Regions from separate parts of the Megasphaera indica genome, predicted to be linked through region 2. Evidence: riboswitches for the same ligand, from Rfam matches in the RefSeq annotation. Region 2 holds a riboswitch; each other region holds the start of a gene.

What was found. A riboswitch is a leader RNA that binds a small molecule or an ion and turns the genes downstream of it on or off. The one in region 2 is predicted to bind S-adenosylmethionine.
Region 1: another riboswitch for S-adenosylmethionine. It lies ahead of ACFCTO_RS08040 (hypothetical protein); the one in region 2 lies ahead of metK (methionine adenosyltransferase).
Region 3: another riboswitch for S-adenosylmethionine. It lies ahead of ACFCTO_RS00495 (branched-chain amino acid transport system II carrier protein); the one in region 2 lies ahead of metK (methionine adenosyltransferase).

The regions. Positions count from the first base shown of each region.
Region 1 is NZ_JBKKJR010000014.1:17,908-21,184, reverse strand. It holds gene ACFCTO_RS08060 (hypothetical protein) at 1-161, opposite strand, end outside; gene ACFCTO_RS08055 (DUF739 family protein) at 193-405, opposite strand; gene ACFCTO_RS08050 (helix-turn-helix domain-containing protein) at 555-908, shown strand; gene ACFCTO_RS08045 (hypothetical protein) at 960-1,175, opposite strand; gene ACFCTO_RS08040 (hypothetical protein) at 1,282-1,752, opposite strand; SAM riboswitch class I at 1,856-1,958, opposite strand; gene ACFCTO_RS08035 (PPC domain-containing DNA-binding protein) at 2,071-2,520, opposite strand; gene ACFCTO_RS08030 (hypothetical protein) at 2,745-3,071, opposite strand.
Region 2 is NZ_JBKKJR010000011.1:62,823-66,099, reverse strand. It holds gene priA (replication restart helicase PriA) at 1-465, opposite strand, end outside; gene metK (methionine adenosyltransferase) at 591-1,781, opposite strand; SAM riboswitch class I at 1,841-1,941, opposite strand; gene ACFCTO_RS07175 (hypothetical protein) at 2,097-3,277, shown strand, end outside.
Region 3 is NZ_JBKKJR010000001.1:89,138-92,414, reverse strand. It holds gene ACFCTO_RS00500 (aldehyde dehydrogenase family protein) at 1-158, opposite strand, end outside; gene ACFCTO_RS00495 (branched-chain amino acid transport system II carrier protein) at 320-1,642, opposite strand; SAM riboswitch class I at 1,739-1,837, opposite strand; gene nth (endonuclease III) at 1,916-2,548, opposite strand; gene larE (ATP-dependent sacrificial sulfur transferase LarE) at 2,550-3,277, opposite strand, start outside.

The DNA of each region.
Region 1 (3,277 bases), on a different contig from region 2:
TAGAAACGATAACCATTGGCATTGATGTAATCCCAAAGGGGTGTCGCATTGTCATAGTCGAACTGGTTCATGACACCGGCATCATCGACATAGGCAAAAGCCATAGGGCTGCACATCAGGCACAATAGAAATACACCTGTGGAAATCCATTTTTTCAGCATCTTTTTCCCTCCTGTTGATTTGGTATCGAAACTATTTAGTCTTAAAAAAATACAGTGACAAATCGCGTACATCCAGACGTAAAATCTCTACACATCTACGGATTTCATCCTGCGTGAACTCAGTCCGCGAAGTCAGCTTAGAATACAGCGTAGAGCGGCTTATTTCCAACTGTCTTGCCAATTCTTCACGGGTAATGCCCATCTCTGCCATGCGGCCGTAGAGTTTAGAATAATCATACGTCATAGGGTCCTCCTTTTTTGATTTGAAATCTGTACTTTTCTTCACAAAAAAATAGTACTATAAAAACAGCCTATCGTCAAGGCTTTTTGCACAAAATGTTGAGATTTCTAAACGTTTATTGTATACTTGTGGAAGAAAAAGGAGGTTACCCCATGGAAAATAATATTTTTGGAAAACGCCTGAAACAAGCCCTTGAATACCGTCAAATGCGCGCTGTAGACCTGGCCCGCAAAACCGGCCTGACCCGCGGTATCATCAGTTCCTACATAAATGGACGTTGGAAAGCAAAACAAACCAATGTCATGCTCATAGCCCGTGCCCTCCATGTCTCCGAATCCTGGCTCATGGGGTACGACGTGCGCATGGAACCGGACACGGATTCCCTGACCAGTACGCTCTCGCCTGACGAAACCCAGCTGTTATCCCTCTACCGTACCTTAGACGATGCCAATAAGAAGGCCGTCCTCGACTTCGTCCGCTTCAAAAATCTCGACAACGAAAAATAAATAAAAAAGGGCTTATCGCACATGCGACAAGCCCTTTTTCCATAATAAGCCTCAGCCGAAGACTTCAAAGATGACGATGAACAAGGCCATCAGGCCCAATCCCAGGGAATAGGCACAGAGTTTCTTTTCGATGGGCTGCAAGGGGAAATATTCGTCTGCATCCCGTTCGAGCTGGCCCGTATGGGTCGCAGCGTCTGTCGGGGTTACGGTTTGGTTGTAGTAATATTCGTCAGCCGTCGAAGCGGCAGAAGTGATTCGCGATGCCATAGCAATCAATCCTTTCTATGATGAAGTTATAATGTCGGCGGAACAATGCCGTGATAGAAGATGTAAGAAATGAACAGGCCGACCCAGATGATGAAGCCGACGAGGGCTACGGCATAGACGCCGATGACACGGCCCAGGCCGGATTTCCAGAGCTTGCGTACATTCGTGACCAGGCCGATAGAGAAGAAGCAGAGGCCAAAGAAGACGGCCCGCAGGAGGTTAGCCTGTCCGGCGCCGGCTTTCGCAGCGTCGACGATGCCCGGCTGCAGCCAGCTGCAAAAATGACGACCAGGGCCAGGACGAAGCCAATGATGAATTTCGGGAAGCGTTCCCAGATTTCCCGTTTGGAAACCTTGCCAGCCCCGGATGCGACGGCTGCCCGCGGGTCATTGAGATGGTAAATGAACCAGACGATAATCCAGACACCGAACTTAGCAGCCCAGCCGAGCAAATCGACGTGCCAGATCTGTCCGGCACCGAGGACGACGATAAATAATCCGAGCCATACGGCCCACCAGTCTTCGCTTCGCAACAGGCCCGACCGGTTGACGGCCTGTGCAGATACTTCGTTACTCATACGAACACCCCTTTTACAAAATAAATAAAGACGTGCCGATGACAAAGCCATAAAAAAAGCGCGCCATCAGCTACAGATGACGCGCAAAATCCCTTCCATTTCTCGCTCATCTGCCGGGAAAACTCCCGCTGGAATTGGCACCTTCCGTCCCCACGGAGGTTGCCGCAGCATCATAGGGCCAGTCCCTCAACTGCTCTGGATGATTGATATTCATTCATCAAACATATAAAATGTTTACTCAAATAGTACACTATTAGGTATAAAGTGAAAATATCCTCAGAAGTGCCGACCATCGGGAGGTACAAGACAGTGGCCAGCTTAATCCGTTTCTGGCCCGAAATCCCAAAAGCCGGTCCCCGTTTCTGGGTCATATTTCCGCCGAATCCGTCCTCCTATAACGGGGCGCAATTCGATTTCTGCCGTGTACAGTACTTCTATCGATTTGATGTGCCCTGCCGCAACGTGATGTTCCCCATCCTGTTTATAAGAAAAAGCAGCGTGAGTATGATGAAAATAAGTTCCATCATCATCGCTGACGATATTGCCTGTCAACGAAACCAGCTCCAGCATCCCCTTCAGCTCTTGAACTTCAAAACTGCCCGTTTCTGGGATGAACGTCTGTATTTCTGCCGAACGGCACCCGCCGATGCCCGAAAAAATGGCCGATGCAATCTGTTCTTTCTGACAAATTCCCAGAATCGTGCTGATGATTTCATCCCCCTTGTCCATCCGAATATAATAAGTTTCACCAAATTTGCGATAATCCATACGTCATTCCTCCTGTAACATCATAACCTACTGCCACTGTAAGACCGGCACCAGAAAAGAGACTTGTTAGTTCGTTTGTAGAGTACCCTCTCTATTGATCCATATAGGCTGTAATCGAAACGATTTTACCATTCTCCACACCAAAGCTCAATCCACACATTCCCGAAGGATGAGTGAAAATAAGTAATTTCTTCATAATAACGCCCTTCCCGTTTCACAAGCGCTTACAATTTTCCAAGAGTCTTCAACGCATAGAAACCACAGCTAGCCAATTGTTCCATGTGAGATTGTTGTTGCAAGCCGAATTCCCATTGATGCCACTGGTCTTCGCTTTCAAGTTTCCAAAAACCTAAGTCCGAATGAGGCCTATTATCATAAACAAAAGTATACGCCGTGCCGTCATCATCAATAACGTTGATTGCTGAACGGCTATAGGATTGAACCATCCCAAGATTAACAGCAGAGCTTTCATCTGCATAAAAGGCAAACACTGTATTTCCTATCAATAAAGTTCCAGTAAATAGCAACATACTTACAATTCGTTTCATCATATGCCTCATCCTCCTTAAAAAAGCTTACCTCTCAATCTCAAGATATGCTATATAGATTCTACAAAAAACTTATAAAGTCCTGCAAAGGAAGTTTGTAAATTCAGAATTAATGACACGTCATGTGATTCGTGATTCGTAAAGACTTACCATTATATCAGAATAGGCTATGTTTGAATCTCACAGCGGGCCGCCCTGTCCGGGTCGGC
Region 2 (3,277 bases):
CGTTTCGACGAGGTCCCTGCCGAAGCGGCGGACAAGGCTGCCCTTTTCACGGCTCCCCTTGTCGGCGACATAGGCCTGGAGCTGCCGCCCTTCAGGATTTACAGGCGCAGCCGGGCCGACGGACAAGAGTTCCTGGCGGACCAAGCCCTTCTTGTCGATCATGAACAGGCGCAGGGCTTCGGAAAGGTTGCAGACATAGTAGTCGCGGATCCAGATGGCCGTGCGGATCATTTCTTCCTGGAAGCCGGTCTGCGTCGAAAGCAGGCCTTCGACGGGCTTCAGCGTGAAATCGGCCGGTTCGTCCAGCTGTTCATGGAGGGCGACGACGATGCCCTCTTCCCGGCGATGACCAAAGGGCACGAGGACGCGGCTGCCGACGCGGACGGCCAGACCATCGGGAACGGTATAGGAAAAAGTCTGCTGCAGCCGTTTCGCCGTCGTATTGATGATGATTTCAGCAATCAAAAGGACACCTCCTTTGTATGGGGCTGTCGCACTAAAAAACTACAAACTGCAAACTCAACACCCAAAAAGAGGCTGTCTTAATGGGACAGCCTCTTTTCTGGATGTTCAGTTTATCGAACCGCCTCTTATAAGCCGGCTTCTTTGCGGAGCGTTTCGGCTTTGTCTGTCTTTTCCCAAGGCAGGTCGAGGTCGTTGCGGCCGAAGTGGCCATAGGCAGCAGTCTGTTTGTAAATCGGGCGCTGCAAGTCGAGCATGGCGATGATGCCAGCCGGACGAAGGTCGAAGTTCTTTTCGATGAGTTCGACAATCTTTTCGTTCGGGACTTTGCCCGTACCGAAGGTTTCGACGTGGATGGAAACCGGGCGGGCCACGCCGATGGCATAAGCCAGCTGGATTTCGCATTTATCGGCCAGGCCGGCAGCGACGACGTTCTTGGCGACGTAACGGGCTGCATAAGCGGCCGAGCGGTCGACTTTTGTGGGGTCCTTGCCGGAGAAAGCACCGCCGCCATGACGAGCCATGCCGCCATAGGTATCGACGATGATCTTACGGCCTGTGAGGCCCGAATCGCCCTGAGGACCGCCGATGACGAAACGGCCAGTCGGATTGATGAAGAGTTTCGTCTTGTCGTCGAACAAGCCTTCCGGCAGTTCCGGTTTGATGACGAATTCGAGGAGGTCGCTTTCGATCTGTTCGCGGCCGACTTCGGGGCTGTGCTGTGCCGAAATGACGATTGTATCGATGCGGACCGGTTTGCCGTCTTCATATTCGACAGTGACCTGGGTCTTGCCATCGGGACGGAGATACGGCAGTGTGCCGTCTTTGCGGACTTTGGCCAGGCGGCGTGCCAGGCGGTGTGCCAGGGAAATCGGCAGCGGCATGTAGTCGTCCGTTTCGTTGGTAGCATAGCCGAACATCATGCCCTGGTCGCCAGCGCCGATAGTATCGAACTTATCCGTATTGCCTTCTTTCTTTTCCAAGGCATCGTCGACGCCCATAGCGATGTCCGGGGACTGTTCGTCCAGGGAAACGAGGACGCCGCATGTGTCGCAGTCAAAACCATATTTAGCGCGGGTATAGCCGATGTCACGAATCGTTTCGCGGACGATGTGCGGGATATCGACGTAGCACGTCGTAGAAATTTCACCGACGACATGTACCATACCAGTCGTTACCAGGGTTTCGCAGGCAACACGAGCGTTTTTATCTTTTGCGAGAATGGCATCCAAAATGCTGTCCGAAATCTGGTCAGCCATTTTATCGGGATGGCCTTCGGTGACGGATTCGGATGTAAAGAATTCACGATTTTTTGCCATGAGTGATCCTCCTTAAAAAAAATTCCCCTCATCCATGACTTCATGAGAGGGGCTTCTAATCCCCATCTGCCAGTATATCACTGCTGGAATTAGCACCTTTCATAGCTGAAGGTTGCTGCGACATCACAGGGCCAGTCCCTCCGTCGTCTCTTGATGGTTCTTTATTTGGTTTGCTCATCCATTATAATTCAAGTCCGCCTATTTTGCAAGTGTTTTTTATGCCTAAAAAACATTGTCTACTAGACGTTGCCCTGTCTACTAGACGTTGCCCTATAGGCAGGGTTATAATGGAGAAGATAGAAAGGATGATTAGATATGACCAAATTGCGGCCTAGAGATATATTCTTCAACGACCCTTATTTTGATTATGCAACCTGCAGCAAGCCCGGCGACCTGCGGCTGGCCAAGCGGGTAGAAGTATTCGGCAAATGGTACAAGACCCCGAGCCTGGTGACGACCCTTCTTTCCCAGGAACGGCTGACCTTCAGCCGCCACACCGGCACAGACCAGGAAGACGCCTTGGTACTGCGCATCTACGAACGGACGGCCGACCGGCTGCTCATCAATACGTATTATACGTCCAAACAGAACCCGGAAGAAATCTACGCCGGCACGATCCACCTCGAACGCTACGATATGGCGCAGACTATGGAATCTTTTTCCTATATGGGCATCATCGACCTGCTCATGCTCCAGACGGACAGTCAGATTCTCGGCTTGACCGACGTCTTTGAAGACGTGCAGATGGCCAAGCACGCGGCAGCCCATGCCCTGGGCATCTATCTCATGGCCATCTGCGACCAGCCCTGGTCCGACGAAGCCGTCACTGGCGGCCAGGAAACGCCGGCCATGATGATGGGCAAAGAAAAAGAAGAACTTCAGCAGCTGCGGGAAGAAAAAGCCCAGATGGACGCCGACCGGGAAGAACTCCTGCGCCTGCGCCTGGAAGCCAAGAACCGCACGGCCGTCCTTTCTGAACTGGAACGGCTGCGCCAGGAACTCGATGCGGAACGGACGGGCCGCGAACAGGACCGCAAACAGTACGAAGACCGCATCCGCAAGCAGGAACAGTATATCGAAAAGATAAAGGAAACGGCATCCAACCAGATTGCCGAACTCCTGGCCCTGCGCAAGGAACTCAACAAGCGCCAGGTGCGGCCGGATCTGACCAAAGGGCAGGCGCCGCGGAAAGTGACGCCCCAGGAAGCGTCGCGTTCCGTCCGGGACCCGGAAGACCGCGGCCTGGACCTGCCCTCCTTCATGACCCAGCGCGATTATACGCGCCAGCTGGACCGCTTCCTCACGGGCCGTCAGATAGCCCTGGCCGGCGGCGATCCCGACTGGCAGCGCCGCATCCAGCGCCGTTTCGGTGCCGTCCTCCTCATCAGCGGCCAGCCGGGCGATGACCGGATGCTGAAAGAAGCGTCCCTCTTAGTCGTCAACCTGGAAGACGGCAAGACGCCCCTCGTCCGCTGGGCCATTACGGAAGCCAAAGA
Region 3 (3,277 bases), on a different contig from region 2:
GCTTTGGCAGCCGCCTGGGCAGCGGCAGCGACATCATCGGCACCAGCCGCGGCGACAGTGGCGAAGATTTCTTTCGTCGCCGGATTTTCTACGTCAATATATTGGCCAGACAAGGGCGCCACCCACTGGCCATCGATATATAGTTTTTTCAAATCCATGAAATTACCCCCTTTTACTCGAGATTATTCTTTAATTATAGAGATAAGTCATTGATTATGCAAGTCGGGAAAAAAATAGACTGCCTAAAAGGCAGTCTATTTTTAGTGGCTAGTAGGGGCGCCCACGTGGCGCCCCTACAGACTCCATACCACAAACTATCTTATTTCGCTTCGGCTTCTACGGGTTCTGAGGCGGATACGAAATGGCCGATGATGGAGCCACCGATGAGGCCGATGATGAAGGGCACGATCCAGCCGAAACCGTATGTGGACAGGGGCGTAGCGGCGACGATGGCTTTAGCAAAGCCCAGGCTGCTCAGGCCCGGCAGGGATTCCAAAAGGGCGAAGATCGTGACCAGGTAGACAGAGCCCTTGTAAGCACCGTTATTGGGCATGAAGCGGCCGATGATGCCCAAGACCAGGAGGGCCAGGCACGGCGGATAGCAGACGCCGAAAATCCAGCCGATGTAGGTGACGATACCGTCGACGCCGAGGAGGGCCGTCAGGGCCGACAAGATGCAGCAGGCGACGGCGACTTGTTTATAGCTGATGCGGTTGCCCGTAGCCGTGCTGGTGAATTCGGCAACGGCGGCAATCTGACCGATGGCTGTCGTCAGGCAGGCCAGGACGACGGCGATGCCCATGGGAACCATGACCCACGTGCCGACGCGCTGGATGATGGCGACCAGGAGTTCCGCACGGCCGATGTTCTGCGCATAGTCACCACTGACACAGGCGCCCATGTAGAGCAGGCTGCCGTAGATAATGAGCAGCAGGACGAAGGAAACGATGCCGCAGTAGATGAGCACTTTATTGCGCTGGCCGACGGTCGTATAGCCCTTGCCGTAAATGGAGCTGATGAAGACAGCGGCCATGATGAAGCTGACCAGGACGTCGCCCGTATTATAGCCGCCGAGGAAGGCATTGACGAAGGGATGGTCCACAGCCGGAGCGACGGGCGTCCCCAGTGGATTGAAGATGCCGACGAAGGCGACGATGACCAGGATTAGGGCCAGGAGCGGCGTCAGGTATTTGCCCATGCGGTCCATGACGTTGTTCTGGTCGGCAACGAAGAAGAAGCTGATGACGAAATAGGCGATGACCAGCGGGATGAACGGTGCTGCCGGCAGGTTGCCCTGGATGCCGAGCTGGATGGCCGTCGCACACGTACGGGGAATGGAAACGAAGGTACAGACCAGCATGAGGGCTGCCAGGAGGACGTTATACGTATTCTTCCCTACCCGTTCAGTAATGGAGTGGACGTCGCCGTTGAGGCCGATGACGATGAGCGTGAAGATAGGAAGAAAAATACCCGAAAGGGTCAGGCCAGCCAGGCCGGACAGGAAATCGCTGCCGCTGTTCAAACCGAGCTGGGGCGGGAAAATCAAATTGCCGGCGCCAAAATAGGTGGCAAAGAAGGCGAATCCCAGGATGAGCACATCCAGCCCCCGGATAGCCTTGCCGCCAGAAGAGTTGTTGTTCATGAAAATACCCCCTAAGAATGATTGAATGATGTGAAAATAAGTACATAATACGCCAAAAGAAAAGAGGCGCTGCCTCCAAGCTGCGCCTCAGTCATAATGATATCTTTCAGGAATAGCCTGTAGGAATTGGCACCTTACCGTAGGCAGGTTGCCGCAGCGTCATCGGGCCCGTCCCTCAGCTGCTCTCGATATAACTTATGAAATTTGTCTGTATTGGTGTTATTTTATAAAATTTTTAACGACTTGTCAATGTATTTATTTTGATTTAACGTTTTACTTCTGACAACTGGGACAAAGGTCAGCCAAAAAGCAGTTATCGCATAAAGGCTTGCGGGCTTTGCAGACCCGGCGGCCATGCCAGATGAGCCAATGATGGGCCCGGCTCCACCATTCCTTGGGAATGGCCTTCTGCAGGCCCTTTTCGACTTCCAGCGGCGTCGTCCCTTGGGCCAGCTGCAGACGGTTGGACACGCGGAAGACGTGGGTATCAACAGCAATGGCCGGCGTATTGAACAAGATACTGACCAGGACATTGGCCGTCTTGCGGCCGACGCCGGGCAGTTTCACCAGCTCATCGAAAGTCTGCGGCACTTGGCCATGATATTTTTCACAAAGGATGGCACAGTTGGCCAGGATATTCTTGGCCTTGCTGCGATAGAGGCCGCAGGTCCGTATCTTTTCTTCCAGTCCCGCCGTCCCCAGGGTCAGCATCTTTTCCGGCGTGTTATATTCCGGGAACATGCCGGCCGTCACGATATTGACCCGTTCGTCCGTACATTGGGCCGACAAGATGACGGCAATCATCAATTCAAAAGGAGAATTATAGTGCAGAGCCGGTTTCATGATACCGTACTGGTCCTGGAACCGCTGCAGCATTTCATCTTTTATTTTCTTTGAAATAGCCATATCACTTTACTTCCTCATCAGTATGGATTACGTCGTTCAGGCTGCCCATTTCATAGCCGCCCAAATCGAGGGTGACGTACGTAAAGCCCGTATCCTTGATGGCCCGGACGATTTCCTCCCGATGGGCCAGGACCGACGGGATTTCATCGACGGCGACTTCGATGCGGGCTACATCGCCGTGATAGCGGACGCGCAGGGAGCCCTGGACGTAAGGCGCTACGGCGGCTTCGGCCGCATCGATCTGAGCCAGGCGGTGCGGCGTCAGTTCCACGCCATACGGGACGCGGCTGGCCAGGCAGGCGGCACTCTGCTTATTCCAGGTCTGGAGGCCGAATTCCTTCGACAAAGCCCGGATATCCGCCTTGGCCAGGCCCGCTTCGATCATCGGGCTGCGGACGGCGTCGGATAATTCCTGCAGGGCTTTCATACCCGGCCGGTAATCACCGAGGTCATCGACATTCCCCCCGTCGACGACCCACTGATAGCCTTCGGCCTTGGCCAGGGCCACGAGCGACGTAAAGCGTATTTTCTTGCAGATATAGCAGCGATCTGGCGGATTCTGGACGAAGTCCGGGTCCTCGAATTCCGTCGAATGGACCAGGCGGTGTTCGACGCCGATGACCTTGGCCATGGCCTTGGCATCAGCCGCTTCACTGCCCGGCAGGGTCGCCGAAACGGCCGTCACGGCCAGGACCCGGTCCCCCAGAGCCTGGTGAGCCGCATAGGTCA